One region of the Kitasatospora sp. NPDC004289 genome, then DNA from elsewhere that is predicted to be linked to it. Evidence: riboswitches for the same ligand, from Rfam matches in the RefSeq annotation. Region 1 holds a riboswitch; each other region holds the start of a gene.
What was found. Region 1 has a riboswitch for cyclic di-AMP ahead of ACWEPF_RS29940 (transglycosylase family protein). Riboswitches for the same ligand answer to the same signal wherever they lie in the genome.

Region 1 (3,537 bases):
ACGGCAGCGGCTCGCAGCGCGGTGAGTTCATGTTCCAGCCCGAGCTGGTCATGCGCGGCTCCACCGGCCCGCGCCAGCACGGGCGTTAGGACGCGCGCGAGGGGCCCGGGGTCGTCGTGACCCCGGGCCCCTCCGTGCTGTCAGCCCTCCTGGACGACACCGCCCTTGGGTTCGGTGAGGCGGGCCTCGTCGGCGGCGTCGCCGGTCCGCGCCTCGGTGCGGCGCGAGCGCGCGAGGTAGTCGCGCAGGATCAGCTCGACGGCGTCCTGCGGGTTCTTGGTGCCGGCGAGGAGCATCAGCTCGATCGCGAAGTCGGCTTCCAGGGAGACGTTGACCTTGGCCATGGCGGCAGGATACGGCCGTGCCCCCGGAGCCGACCAGGTCTCCGGGGGCACGGCTTCATGCCGTCGTCAGACGCGGCCCGCGAAGTCGGGGGCCCAGTTGGCGATGGTCTCGGTCTTCACGCCGGCGCGGGGGTTGGCCGCCTCGACGTACTTGCCGCCGCCCAGGTAGATGGCGACGTGGTAGACGCCGGAGTTGGCGCCGTTGTTGGACCAGAACAGCAGGTCGCCCGCCTGGAGGTTGTCCAGCGAGACCCGGGTGGCGGCGTCCGCCTGGTCGTTGGCCACCCGCGGCAGGGAGATCCCGGCCTGGCGGAAGGCCGCCTGGGTCAGGCCGGAGCAGTCCCAGCCGCCGTTGCTGCTGCCGCCGTAGACGTAGGCCTGGCCGACCTTGGAGAGCGCGAAGTTGATCGCGGCGGCCTTGGAGCCGGTCGCGACGGTCGCGGTCTGCTCGGCGGCTGCGGCGGCGGACTTCTTCGCCTTGGTGGTGGTGCCGGTGGAGGCCGAACCCGACTGCGGGGCGGTCGACTTGGGGGCCGGAGCCGGAGCCGGGGCGGCCTGGGCGACGTTGCCCAGGACCAGCTGCTGGCCCGGGTAGATCATGTCCGGGCCCTCGGTGAGCTGAGCCTTGTTCAGCTCGTAGAGCTTCTCCCAGCCGCCCTCGACGTTCTGCTGCTGGGCGATGGTGGAGAGCCAGTCACCGGCCACCACGGTGTAGCTCTTGGCGGCGGCGGGCTGCGCGGCCGGCTGGGCGGCGGGCTGCTCGGCGGCCTTGGGGGCCTCCGCCTTCGGGGCCGCGGTGGTGGTCGAGGAGGTGTCGACCTGGGCGGCGGCGCCGCCCTTGGTCAGGCCCGCCTTGACGGAGCAGACCGGCCAGGCGCCGGGGCCCTGGGAGGCGAGCACCTTCTCGGCGACCGCGATCTGCTGCGCCTTGGTGGCCTGGTTGGCCTGCGGCGCGTACTGCTTGCCGCCGAACTCGGCCCAGGTGCTGGAGGTGAACTGCAGGCCGCCGTAGAAGCCGTTGCCGGTGTTGATCGACCAGTCGTTGGTGGACTCGCACGCGGCGACCTTGTCCCACACGGAGACGGGGGCGGCCGAGGCGGTGCCGGCGGTGAGGGTCGGGATGGTGAGGCCGATGCCCACGACGCCGGTGGCGGCGATGAGTCGGCGGGCACGCTTGGAAGTGGTGCTGGACAGCACGAAGACGCGTTCCTCTCCCACGCCTGCGAGGTGAGCTGTCGGATTCGGGCTGGAGTTGCCCGGCCGTGCCTGAGCGCGGCTTCACCCCAAGCCTGAAATCGGTCATACATGACCAAAACCAGGCGACTTACCTGTGGTTCCCCCGCCCCTGCCGCGGTGCTGATGAGCTGCCGACCCGTCCGGCGGCAGGATTCGGCGTTCCGGAGGGGCTGGGTCCGTGTGGTCACGAACAGGGCGTCACGTTAGGCAGAGTTAAGTTGAAACCGCAAACCCCTGTGATGCTGATCATGGTTTCTTTACCGACTCTTCATGAACCGGAAGCTGTCGATCCGGATGTCGATTCCGATCGATTCTGTTCAAATTCCTTGCGAGCAAAGGGATTTGCCTATGCTTCGGGTCATGCGGCACGCGAGAGGGCCCCAGCCGGGCCCGGCGGACAACGGATCGGCAAAGGTCAGTCGCCGGAAGCTCCTCATCGGCCTGGCGATCGGCACCGCCCTGGCGGCGGTCGGGGTGGAGGAGGTGGTGCGGCGCAGCGGCAGCGGTCCTGACGCCCCCTCGGCGGCGAAGCCACCGCCACCGACGGAAGCTTCGCACTCGCACGGTGCCTCTCCGAGTGCCTCTGACACCCCGTCCGCCTCCGCCTCGGCCACCGAGTCGGCCTCCCCCTCGCCCTCCGAGACGGTGCGGCCGCGGAGCTGGTCCGACCCGGCCGGCTGGAGCGGCGGCGCCGCGCCCCGCCCCGGCGCGGCGGTGCGGATCACCGACCACGTGCTGCTGGACGGCGACGTGACGGTGGGTTCGCTCCTGGTCGAACCGTCAGGTTCGCTCACCTTTGCCCCGGATCGTCCGGTTTCGCTCACCTCGCACGGCAACGTCGAGGTCCGCGGCGCGCTCACCCTCGCCCCGTCGAACGCCGCCACCGTCCACGCCGTCCGCTTCCCCGCGGTCGACGAGGGACGCTTCCAGGGCGGCGGGATGGCCCTGGTGGAGAGCGACACCGGCCTCTGGGTCACCGGCTCCGGCCGGCTCCGCCTGGCGGGCGCCCAGCGCACCGCCTGGGTCCGTGCGGCCGGCCCGCTGAAGGCCGGCGACACCAGCATCCGGCTGGCCGCCGCCCCGGCCGGCTGGCAGGTCGGCGACGAGCTCGCCGTCACCCCGACCGGGACGCCCGACGCCGAGGGCTTCTCCGAGCGCTACGACCACCGCACCGTCACCGCCGTCAACGGATCCACCGTCAGCCTGGACGGCCCGCTCAAGTACGCCCACCCCAAGGTCACCACCGGCGGCGGGGTGAGCGTCGGCGCCGAGGTGCTCAACCTGACCCGCAACGTCCGGGTCGAGGGCACCGAGAAGGGCCGGGCCCACGTCCACATCACCAGCAACCAGCGGGCCGACGTCCGCTACGCCGCGCTGCGCTGGATGGGCCCGAGGTCGGCCGGCAAGGAGAAGTGGGCCGGCAAGCCCGTCACCGAGCCGGTGCTCGGCCGGTACGGGCTGCACTTCCACATGCTCGGCGACACCACCCGGGGCACCGTGGTGGAGGGCGTGGTGGTGCGCGACACCGGCAGCCACGCCTTCGTGCCGCACAACTGCCACGGCATCACCTTCCGCTCCTGCATCGCCCACCAGACCTGGGAGGACGCCTACTGGTGGGACGGTCCGCTGGACACCCGCACCCCCCAGGGGCCCTCGCACGACATCACCTACGACGCCTGCGTGGCCTCCCGCACCCAGTTCGACCCCAACCCGCGCGGCTACCGGCTGACGGGCTTCAGCCTCGGCGCGGGCAAGGGCGGGGTGGCGCGGGACTGCGTGGCGGTCGGCGTCCAGGGCGCCAACGGCGCCTCCGGCTACGAGTGGCCGGAGACCAGCGAAGGGGTGTGGACCTTCGAGCGCTGCCTGGCCCACAACAACCTGGAGAACGGCATCTTCGTCTGGCTGAACGCCGAATTCCACCACACCGTCGGCCAGTTCGTGGCCTACCACAACGGCG
Region 2 (3,537 bases), on a different contig from region 1:
GTAGCCCCGGGTGGCCTTCTTGCGGCCGGGGGTGCGCAGGGCGGCGACCGAGGCCGCCTTGTACGCGGCGAAGTCGGCGGGCTTGGCGCCCGGGTAGGCCTTGTCCAGGTAGAGGCCCCAGAAGGCGGGGACGTGCACCAGGGCCAGGCCCAAGGCCTTGAGCAGGGCGCGCTGGGCGGCCGTCGGCGGCAGGTTCTCCACGAAGGCGTCGATCAGGGCGATCCCGGCGATCCGCTCCGGGGCGTCGGCGGCGGCCCTGACCACGGTGGCGCCGGTGTAGGAGTTCCCGGCCAGCGCGGCGCGCTCGACGCCGAGGTGGTCGAGCAGGGCCAGCACGTCGCCGGCCAGGGCGGCGGGGGAGTAGTCGTCCCAGTCGACCGAGGACTCGCCGAAGCCGCGCAGGTCGAGGGTGATCACCCGGTGGCCGGCCGCGGCCAGCAGCGGGCGCAGGTACCGGTAGACCGTGCGGGAGTCGAGCATGCCGGGGAGCAGGACCACCGGCAGGCCGGTGCCCGGGGTGTCGTCGTAGGCCAGCCGGCCGCCGGGGAGGTCGAGGTACCGGGTCTCGGGGTGCGTCAGCGTCGTCATGCCTCAAAGCTAAGGCTAATAGCCTTAGCCGTCAATGGGCACGGCGGTGCTAGCGTGCGGACCGGAGAAGTCCGAATGCGGAAGGGGCGTCATGCCGTTCATCAACGTCAAGCAGCTGTCCGGCCGGAGCGAGGAGCAGCGGGCGGAGATCGCCCGCGAGCTCACCGCGACCTACGCCCGGATCACCGGCGTGAGTCCGGAGAACATCTGGGTGGCGATCGAGGAGGTCCCGGCCGAGAACTGGTCCTCGGGCGGCGAGACCTTCGCGGCCAAGCGCGCCAAGGGCTGACGGCCGGTCAGGCGGGGGAGTCCGGTCGGGGGGCCGGCCGGGGAGGTCAGGGCGCGTCCACCCGGAACGGGTCGTGCTCGGCGAGGAGCTTCTCCAGCCGGGCCTGGTCGACCCGGGTGGTGATCTCCCCCTCCTCCTGGCGGTCCCGGATCACCTTCGCGAGGGTGAATGCCGAGGTGATCTCCCAGAGCAGGCCGACCGCGAGGAACGCCCGCATCCAGGCGTTCACCGGCAGGTACAGGACACCCAGGGCGAGGGCGGCGGTGGCCAGCGCGAAGGAGAGCACGGCCTGGGCGTAGTAGGCGTTGGTGGTCCGGGGCTGGGTGGCTGCGGTCATGCTCCCAGGATGGCCAACTCCCTTGCGCCGCACCTGAGTACGGGTGCTCAATCCCGGCCGGTGCGGGGGGCTGAGTACCCGGCCCGGCGGCCCCGGCCCGCGGTGTGCCGGAAAGAGATGGACTGCACCACTCAAGGCGCTTGGAATCATGGGCTCCTAGGATTAACGTTTGATAACGCAGCGCGGTCGGCAACGCCGTACCCGAACGGCACCGTGCGCCGTCGCCTAATCCCACGGCCCTCCCACGGGAGGGTCAGGGAGCCGGGGAACCACGTTCCTTGGGGTGAATCGGCCGGGCACCACCCGGCCGTAGGAGACCTTCCTGCTCCGAACCCGTCAGCTAACCCGGTAGGCGCGAAGGAAGGAAAGGAGCGCGCCTCCGTGGCGTCGACGCACACCCAGGCACACCCCCGGCACGACGGCAACGGCACCACCCAGCTGCTCGACCACCCCCTCCCGCAGGAGGCGGCCCGGCATCGGATGCCCCGTCAGACCCGCTCCTCCGGCCCGCTGCTCGGCGTCACCGCCATGGCCGCCTCGCTCGGCGCCACCGGCCTCGCGACCGCCGTCCCGGCCGCCGCCGCTCCCGCCCCGCCCGCCGTCGCCACCGCCGACCAGGCCGACGCGGACCGCACCGACGGGGAGCGTCCGCTCTCCGCCGACCCCGGGCTGGCCCTCGCCGCCCGCATCCAGCAGCAGGCCGACGGCCAGCGCACCACCGCGGAGGAGACGGCCCGGCTGGCCGCCGCGCAGGAGGCCGAGGCCAAGCGCAGCGCCCAGGCCGAGGAGCTCGCCGCCGCCGAGGCCGCCGCCGCGAAGGCGGCCCGGGCGGCCGACTTCACCCTCCCCACCAGCGGGTACCAGCTCACCGCGCACTACGGGCAGTCCGGCTCCTACTGGTCCCACCTGCACACCGGCCTGGACTTCGCCGCCGCCACCGGCACCCCCGTGGTCGCCGTCGCCGGAGGCACCGTCAGTTCGGCCGGCTGGTCCGGCGCGTACGGCTACCGGGTGATCCAGACCCTGCCCGACGGCACCGAGCTCTGGTACTGCCACCTCTCCTCGATCACCGTCGCCTCCGGCCAGGTCGCCCCCGGCACCGTGCTCGGCAAGGTCGGCGCCACCGGCAACGTCACCGGCCCCCACCTCCACCTCGAGGTCCGCCCCGCCGGCGCCACCCCGGTCGACCCGCTGACCTGGCTCCAGGCCCACGGCCTCAACCCCTGACACCCCGTCGGGCCCGCCGCCTCCCCGGCCGCGGGCCCGGTCCGTCAGCCCCGGTCCGGTCAGTCCTGCTCCTGCTCCTCGTACCCCTGGGCCGTCAGGTACGCCTCGATCTCCTCGTGCCCCGGCTCCGGAGCCAGGTCCGGGTACTCGTGCACCAGCAGGGCGGCCAGCCCCGGCACCGTCCACTCGCCGCACAGGCGCAGCGCCTCCTCGGCCACCGCCGCCTCGAACGCGTCGAAGTCCCCCGAGAGTTCCTCGGGCATCGGCAGCCCGAGCGCGTTCAGCCCCGCGAGGTTCCGGTAGGAGCGCTGCATCAGCCGGTTCTCCAGCAGCATCCGCGCCCCGTCCGTCGCCATCCCGACGGAGATCACCCGGGTCGGCCCCCACCCGCCGTCCGAGCCGACCTCGTCCAGCCCGGCCAGGGCCCCGTACGCCTCGGCCCGCTGCTCCGGCGTCAGCTCGCGGAACCCGTCCAACCAGGCCCGCACCGCGCCCTCGTCCGCCGTGTCCACCCCGTCCGCCCGCAGCAGCAGCGCGTACAGCCGCGGCCAGGTCACCAGGTGCGGCTGGCGCAGCAGGCCGCAGAGCAGCTCGCCCTGCCACTCGGCCTCCGCGTGCAGCTTCTCCTGCCGCTTGGCGTTCAGCCGCTTGGTGGCCCGCTGATGGTCGATCAGCAGCTCGACCGCCCTGCCGTACGCCTCCGGCTCGGACTCCGGCTGGACGTACAGGTAGAGCCGCTCGTACAGCAGTTGTTCCAGCACCGCGGAGGTCAGCTCGGGGAAGCCGTCGTGCATCCGGCCGTCGCCCAGCTCCAGCAGGGTGAGCACGGTCTGCAGCGCGGGCTCCGGCACCGGCGGCCGGCCCTGTTCGGCGGCCCAGTCGACCAGGTCGCCGGCGCGGGTACGGGGGCTGAGCAGGAGGTCCTCGTGGTTCACCCTCGTACGGTATCCGGTGACGGACCGTCGGGACGCCGGGGCGCCGGGCCGCCGCCCCGCGTAGGGTCGTGAGGCATGACCCCCGTCCGGCTCACCGGCCCCCGGCTCGCCCTGCGCGAACTGCACGGCACGCCCGAGGAGGCGGCCGCGCTGCACGCCGT
Region 3 (3,537 bases), on a different contig from region 1:
GGTGTAGCCGGCCTTCTTGATGGCCTCGGTGATGAGGTCCAGGGCCTCGCGGTTGGAGTCCAGGTTCGGCGCGAAGCCGCCCTCGTCGCCCAGGCCGGTGGAGAGGCCGCGCTCCTTCAGGACGCCCTTGAGCGTGTGGTAGACCTCGACGCCCCAGCGGACGGCCTCGGAGAAGGACTCCGCGCCGATCGGGGCGATCATGAACTCCTGGATGTCGACGTTGGAGTCGGCGTGCGACCCACCGTTCAGGATGTTCATCATCGGGACGGGCAGGACGTGCGCGTTCGGGCCGCCCAGGTAGCGGAACAGCGGCAGGTCGCTGGCCTCGGAGGCGGCGTGCGCCACGGCGAGCGAGACGCCCAGGATGGCGTTGGCGCCGAGCGAGGACTTGTCCGGGGTGGCGTCCAGGTCGAGCATGGCCTGGTCGATCAGGCGCTGCTCGGTGGCGTCGTAGCCGACGAGCTCCGGGCCGATCTGCTCGATGACGGCCAGGACGGCCTTCTCGACGCCCTTGCCGAAGTAGCGGTTCTTGTCACCGTCGCGGAGCTCAAGCGCCTCGAAGGCGCCGGTGGAGGCACCCGACGGGACGGCGGCACGGCCGGTGCTGCCGTCGTCCAGACCGACCTCGACCTCGACCGTGGGGTTGCCACGGGAGTCGAGGATCTCGCGGGCTACGACGACATCGATGGACGGCACGAGGCATCTCCTTGCGGAAGCGGGATGTGTAGTCGTTACGACCAGAGCCTAACCGCACCGGGCCCCGGGACCACGCTGACCTTGGTCCCGTCTCACCTCGTGGCCTTCCTACCCACCGGTAGTTCACCCGGGACGGGCACGGAGGGGCCGCACCGTCGAACGGTGCGGCCCCTCCGTGATGACGGTGCGTCGGATCAGCCCAGCTGGAGGACCTGGCCGGGGTAGATCAGGTCGGGGTTGCCACCCACGACCGACTTGTTGGCCTGGTAGACCTGGTGCCAGTCCTGGCCCTTGGCGGCGGCGATGCCGGACAGGGTGTCACCGGACTTGACGGTGTAGTTGCCGGTGGCCGGGGCCTTCGGCGCGGCGTGCTTCGGGGCGTTCACCGTCGGCGCGGCGGCCTTCGGGGTCTCGACCTTGGGCGCCGGCTTGGTGGTCTCGGCGGCCTTGGGCGCGGCCTTCTTGGTCTCCGTCTTGGGGGCGGCCTTCGGGGTCTCCGCCTTCGGCGCAGTCGTGCGGGTCTCCGAACGGGAGGCCTTGGCCTCGGAGTTGGTGTCGACCTGGGCGGCGGCGCCGCCCTTGGTCAGACCCGCCTTCACGGAGCAGACCGGCCAGGCGCCGGGGCCCTGGGAGGCGAGCACCTTCTCGGCGACCGCGATCTGCTGGCCCTTGGTGGCCTGGTTGGCCTGCGGCGCGTAGGCCTTGCCGCCGAAGCCGGCCCAGGTGCTGGAGGTGAACTGCAGGCCGCCGTAGAAGCCGTTGCCGGTGTTGATCGACCAGTTGCCGCCGCTCTCGCACTGGGCGACCTTGTCCCAGGTCGAGACGGGCGCGGCCTGGGCGCCGGTGGCGGCCATCAGCGGAAGGGCGAGGCCGACGCCCGCGACGCCCGCGACGGCGATCGCCTTCTCGGCCTGGGTACGACGACGGTGACGGCCCGAACCAGAAAACAGCATGAAGAAGTCCCTCTCCGCACGCCTGCGAGGTGAGCTGTCGGGTTCGGACCGGGAGGTGGCCCGGCCGCCGTGAGGCGGCTTCACCCCAAGCCGTGGGGGGACGGCGACGTACGTGTGGGTCCCCCGCCCCTGCCCAAGGGTCTGGTCGGTGTCCCGGTAGCGCGGCGGGCAGGATTCGGCGTTCCGCGCGCGGGGTCCGCAGCTGCGGACTGCAGGGAGGGTAAGCAGATCAGCTGATCGATCACAAGCTCATGTCGAACACATCACACCGAAATCACGCTGCGCGGTGGGTCGTCCACAAACCGTACCCCTGTGGCCGGATTGATGTGTATTCAGATCACGGTCGATCAGATATGACCGACACGCCGTCAGATAGCGGGTGTTCAGCCTTCCGGGGTGAAGCGGACCGGCAACTCCCGCAGCCCGCGCATGATCAGACCGCCGCGCCAGCGCAGGTCAGCGGGCTCGGCGGCGAGTTGCAGGTCGGGCAGCCGGGTCAGCAGGGCGGCGAGCGCGAGCTGTCCCTCCATCCGGGCCAGCGGGGCGCCGATGCAGTAGTGGATGCCGTGGCCGAAACCCAGGTGCGGATTGTCCTTGCGCGCGAGGTCGAGGGTGTTCTCCGCCGCGAACCGGGCCGGGTCGCGGTCGGCCGCCGCCAGCACCACCAGCACCGGGTCGCCGACCGGGATGTCCACCCCGCCGATGGTCAGCGGGCTGGTGGCGAACCGCCAGGTGGCCAGCTCCACCGGGCCGTCGTAGCGCAGCAGTTCCTCCACCGCCGTCTCCAGCAGCGCGCTCTCGCCCCGGCGCAGCGACGCCTGCAGCAGCTCCCGCTGCTCCGGGTTGCGCAGCAGTGCGTAGGTGCCGTTGCCGATCAGGTTGATGGTGGTCTCGAAGCCGGCGAACAGCAGGATGAAGGCCATCGCGGCGGCCTCGTTCTCCGTCAGGTGCTCACCGTGGTCGCTGGCCCGGATCAGGCCGGAGATCAGGTCGTCGCCGAGGTCGGCCCGCTTGCGGTGGATCAGCTCCAGCAGGTAGGCGCGGATCTTCTTCACCGCCCGCCCCACTCCGCCGCGTTGGCCGCCGTGGTGACGGATCATCGCCCCGGCCCAGTCCCGCAGGTCGTCCTGGTCCTCCGGCGGCACGCCGAGCAGGTCGCAGATCGCGTAGATGGGCAGCGGGAAGGCGAACTCGTGGATCAGGTCGGCCTCGCCGCGGGCCGCGAAGCCGTCGACCAGGCGGTCGGTCAGCTCCTGCACCCGGGGCTGGAACTCGGCCACCCGGCGCGGGGTGAAGGCCTTGGACACCAGCCGGCGCAGCCGGGTGTGGTCCGGCGGGTCGATGTTCAGCAGATGGGTCATCAGGTCGGCCTGCCGCTCCCCCGGGATGCCGACCCGGCCGGTGCGGTGGGCCTGCTCGCTGTGGTGCGCCGGGTTCTTGGAGAGCCGGGCGTCGGCCAGCGCCTGCCGGGCGTCCGCGTACCGGGTGACCAGCCAGGCGTCCACCCCGCTGGGCAGCGTGGTGCGGTGCACCGGGGCGTGCTCGCGCAGCCAGGCGTACGCGGGGTACGGGTCGGCGGCGAACTCCCAGGTGAAGAGGGCGGGCTGGGTCGGGGCGGGGCTGTCCGGCATGGTGTGAACGGTAACCCGCCGAAGTACGAGTGAGCCTGGTCACCTGGGGGGTAATTGCTCTTGCGGAGGATCGGAGCGTGCTTACGATCCTCCGATACGGACTTGGAGGGACGCCGGTGCGGCGCGTCCCGCCGGGCGCGGCTCAAGGAGGAGCAGTCCCATGCGAGTAACCGGGGCAGTGGTGGTCATCGCGGTACTGGACGGCGGTTCGGGTGCCGGGCTGGCCCGGCGGTTCGCCGCCGCCGGCGCGGCCGGGA
Region 4 (3,537 bases), on a different contig from region 1:
TCAGGACCTGGACGCTCCGGTCATCATGGCGCCGCCGCGCGGGGTGCGGGTGCGCTTCAGCCGGACCGGCGAGACGGCGGACGAGCTGATCCGCCGGCTGGTGCGGGCCGAGCCGCAGGGGCGGCCGGTGGTGGTGGTCTCCACCGACAAGGAGGTGGCGGACGGCGTGAAGAAGGCGGGTGCGCGCCCGGTCTCCTCGATGCTGCTGCTCCGGCGGCTGTCCAGGCCGTGAACTCTTCTGATGTCCGGTCAGGGGAGCGTGGCGCGTTTGTGTCCGTCTCGTGAAAGCCGCTGTGCGTAGGGAAGTTCGTCCCGGTAGGGGAGTGGCGCGACGGCTCCTGACTCACTAGGGTCAGGCGTCAAACCTATTTTCTGGACTATCGCTCGAACGGGTGGGCGTCCAGGAGTGCTGAAGGAGTTCGTCACCTTGGCTTCCCACCGCCGTCCCAAGCAGCCGAGCCGCGCACGGGTCATCGTGCTCACCGCCGCCGCTGCGACCGCGGTCGCCGTCTCCGCCCAGTCCGGTGCCTACGCGGCCCCCGCGAAGCCGACCAAGGACGAGGTCAAGGCCCAGGTCGACAAGCTCTACGAAGAGGGCGAGCAGGCCGCCGAGCGCTACAACGGCGCCAAGGAGCGGGCCGACCAGCTGCGCAAGCAGGCCGACCAGCTGCAGGACCAGGTGGCCCGCGGCCAGGAGCAGATGACGCAGCTCCAGACCGGCCTGGCCGCCGTGGCGGCGGACGAGTACCGCAACGGCGGGGTCGACCCGTCGGTGGCGCTGATGCTCGCCTCCGACCCGGACGGCTACCTGAGCAAGGCCTCCAGCGCCGACCAGGTCAACCAGACCCAGGCGCAGACCCTGCGCTCGCTCCAGGACCAGCAGCGCCGGCTGGACCAGCAGAAGGCCGAGGCCGCCTCGGTGCTGGCCGAGCTGGACCGCAACACCAAGGCCCTGAACGACTCCAAGAACGAGGTCCAGCGCAAGCTGCAGGAGGCCAAGAACCTCCTCAACCAGCTGAGCGCCGCCGACCGCGCCGCCATCACCAGCGGCGACCGCTCCTCCCGCAGCGCCACCCGGATCGACCCGAGCACCCTGCCGCCGGCCGCCGGCTACGCGGGCGTCGCGATGAACGCCGCGCTCAGCAAGCAGGGCCGCGCGTACGTCTGGGGCGCCACCGGCCCGAACAACTTCGACTGCTCCGGCCTGATGGTCTGGGCCTACGCGCAGGCCGGCGTCTCGCTGCCGCGCACCTCGCAGTCGCAGGCCAGCGTCGGCACCAACGTGGGCAACGACGTGGCCAACGCCCAGCCGGGCGACCTGATCATCTATCACAGCGACGCGCACCACGTCGGCATGTACATCGGCAACGGCATGATGGTGCACGCGCCGCGCACCGGTGACGTGGTCAAGGTGGCCCCCGCCAACGTGATGCCGATCAAGACCATCCGCCGCGTCTGACGGCCGGTCAGCCGAGCACGGCATAACGGACAACTGGTGTGAGCCGGGGCAACTGACGCCCCGTGACACGCCCGGGCCCGCCGGAATCCCGCTGTGATGTGGGACACCTCCGGCGGGCCCTCCGTCGTCTCCGGAGGGCGAAATCTCAGCTCACCGTGCATTCGTGATCACGGTCGGTCGCAATCACAAATGCACTTGGACTTTCTTCCGTCTTTTTTCTTACAAGGATTTGAACCGATCACGGTTGGGTTACTAGGGTCATTGTCGAACCACCGCACTGTCGATCGTCCAGCCTGGGCGGCGGCGGTGGTTACCGCCGAGTTCGAGACGCAGCGGGGCAGGGAGAGTTGACTGCCCGACAGGGGACCCCCGAGGGGGTGGCTGCCGATCGGAGCCGGGGAACCACGTTCCTCGGGGTGAATCGGCGTCAGGCCGGCCGGGCCGTCGCGAGACGGTGCGGGGGTGAGACGTCGTAGGGCTACCTTCCAGCCCGAACCCGTCAGCTCACCCGGTAGGCGGACGTAGGAAGAAGGAGTCCGCCTTCGTGGCGTCCCATCGTCGTCCCAAGCCTGCCAGTCGTACCCGCGTCTCGATCATGACGGCCGCCGCGGCCGCCGCCGTGGTCCTCTCCAGCCAGACCGGAGCGCACGCCGACCCGCAGCCCTCCAAGGACGAGGTCAAGAGCCAGATCGACCAGCTCAACGAGCAGGCCGAGGTCACGACCGAGCAGTTCAACGCGAACACCGAGAAGCAGCAGGCCCTGCAGACCCAGGTCGGCCACCTCCAGGACGAGGTGGCGCGCGGTCAGGAGCAGGTGAACGCCCTCCAGGCCAGCCTCGGTGAGATCGCCGCCGAGCAGTACCGCAGCGGTGGGATATCCCCGACCGTCCAGCTGATGCTCTCCAGCAGCCCGGACGCCTTCCTCGGCCAGGCCGGTGCGATCAACCAGGTCGGCGTCTCGCAGGCCGACGCGCTGAAGCAGCTGAAGACCGAGCAGGACAAGCTCGACCAGCAGAAGGCCGAGACCCAGGGCAAGCTGGCCGACCTGGAGAAGACCAGCCAGCAGCTGAAGGCCCAGAAGGAGGACGTCCAGGGCAAGTTGGCGAAGGCCCAGGCCCTGTACGACTCGCTGGACGCGGCCGAGAAGCAGAAGATCCGCGAGGCCGAGCAGAAGGCCGCCGCCGAGGCGAGCGCCAAGGCCGCCGCGGCGAAGTCCGCGGCCAAGCCGCAGTCCTCCGGCGGTGACGAGCGCGCCTCCCGTTCGGAGAGCCGCACCGACCTGAGCTCCCTCCCGGCCGGCTCCTTCGCCGCGACCGTGGTCGCCGCCGCCGAGGCGCAGATCGGCAAGCCCTACGGCTGGGGCGACACCGGCCCGGACTCCTTCGACTGCTCCGGCCTGATGGTCTGGTCGTTCAAGAAGGCCGGGATCTCGCTGCCGCGCACCTCGCAGTCGCAGGCCGGCGCCGGCACCAACATCGGCACCAACATCGCCGACGCCAAGCCCGGCGACCTGATCATCTACTACGGCGACCGGCACCACGTCGGCCTGTACGTCGGCGGCGGCCAGATCGTGCACGCCCCGCGCACCGGCACCCTGGTCCGGCACGAGTCCGCCACGGTGATGCCGATCAACGCGATCGTCCGGGTCTGACCCACCCGAACGTCCTACAGCCCGCAGGCCCGGCCCCGTGCCGGGCCTGCGGCGTTTCCCGACGGTGGATCAGCTGTCCGATTAGTGGTCAAATATTCGGCCCTGTAGGGGTTTGGACTAGATCGCCGCGACTCGCTAACGTCTGCCCCCGGACCTCCGTCAGGACGCCCGCCCACCTGGTCGGCGGCGGTGGCCCGGCCGCACAGGAGCCGCCGCCGTGTCTCGTTCCCCCCTGCCGGCCGCCCGCCGGCTGACCCGCGCGCTGGTGCTCACCGCCGCCGCCACCACGGTGCTCGGCGTGGCGGCGGCCGGGGGCGCGGCCGCCGCGCCCGGCGCCCCGGCCGAGCCGACCTCGCGCAAGGACGTCAAGGCCCAGGTCGACCAGATCTACGAGGAGGCCGAGCAGGCCTCCGAGCGCGCCAACGCC

Region 2: it holds a riboswitch for cyclic di-AMP, as region 1 does, so the genes downstream of both, ACWEPF_RS29105 (M23 family metallopeptidase) here and ACWEPF_RS29940 (transglycosylase family protein) in region 1, are expected to answer to the same signal.
Region 3: it holds a riboswitch for cyclic di-AMP, as region 1 does, so the genes downstream of both, ACWEPF_RS33400 (transglycosylase family protein) here and ACWEPF_RS29940 (transglycosylase family protein) in region 1, are expected to answer to the same signal.
Region 4: it holds a riboswitch for cyclic di-AMP, as region 1 does, so the genes downstream of both, ACWEPF_RS27575 (NlpC/P60 family protein) here and ACWEPF_RS29940 (transglycosylase family protein) in region 1, are expected to answer to the same signal.

The regions. Positions count from the first base shown of each region.
Region 1 covers NZ_JBSGEL010000057.1:19,238-22,774, forward strand. Annotated here, with positions in the region: gene ACWEPF_RS29930 (LacI family DNA-binding transcriptional regulator) at 1-89, shown strand, start outside; gene ACWEPF_RS29935 (hypothetical protein) at 141-344, opposite strand; gene ACWEPF_RS29940 (transglycosylase family protein) at 411-1,562, opposite strand; cyclic di-AMP (ydaO/yuaA leader) riboswitch at 1,549-1,749, opposite strand; gene ACWEPF_RS29945 (hypothetical protein) at 1,941-3,537, shown strand, end outside.
Region 2 covers NZ_JBSGEL010000053.1:29,582-33,118, forward strand. Annotated here, with positions in the region: gene ACWEPF_RS29090 (alpha/beta fold hydrolase) at 1-588, opposite strand, end outside; gene ACWEPF_RS29095 (tautomerase family protein) at 680-877, shown strand; gene ACWEPF_RS29100 (YiaA/YiaB family inner membrane protein) at 924-1,214, opposite strand; cyclic di-AMP (ydaO/yuaA leader) riboswitch at 1,427-1,583, shown strand; gene ACWEPF_RS29105 (M23 family metallopeptidase) at 1,596-2,441, shown strand; gene ACWEPF_RS29110 (hypothetical protein) at 2,501-3,376, opposite strand; gene ACWEPF_RS29115 (GNAT family N-acetyltransferase) at 3,452-3,537, shown strand, end outside.
Region 3 covers NZ_JBSGEL010000075.1:19,029-22,565, forward strand. Annotated here, with positions in the region: gene eno (phosphopyruvate hydratase) at 1-696, opposite strand, end outside; gene ACWEPF_RS33400 (transglycosylase family protein) at 891-1,649, opposite strand; cyclic di-AMP (ydaO/yuaA leader) riboswitch at 1,655-1,807, opposite strand; gene ACWEPF_RS33405 (cytochrome P450 family protein) at 2,033-3,280, opposite strand; gene ACWEPF_RS33410 (SDR family NAD(P)-dependent oxidoreductase) at 3,441-3,537, shown strand, end outside.
Region 4 covers NZ_JBSGEL010000048.1:11,691-15,227, forward strand. Annotated here, with positions in the region: gene ACWEPF_RS27565 (NYN domain-containing protein) at 1-232, shown strand, start outside; gene ACWEPF_RS27570 (NlpC/P60 family protein) at 428-1,459, shown strand; cyclic di-AMP (ydaO/yuaA leader) riboswitch at 1,832-1,993, shown strand; gene ACWEPF_RS27575 (NlpC/P60 family protein) at 2,055-3,110, shown strand; gene ACWEPF_RS27580 (C40 family peptidase) at 3,328-3,537, shown strand, end outside.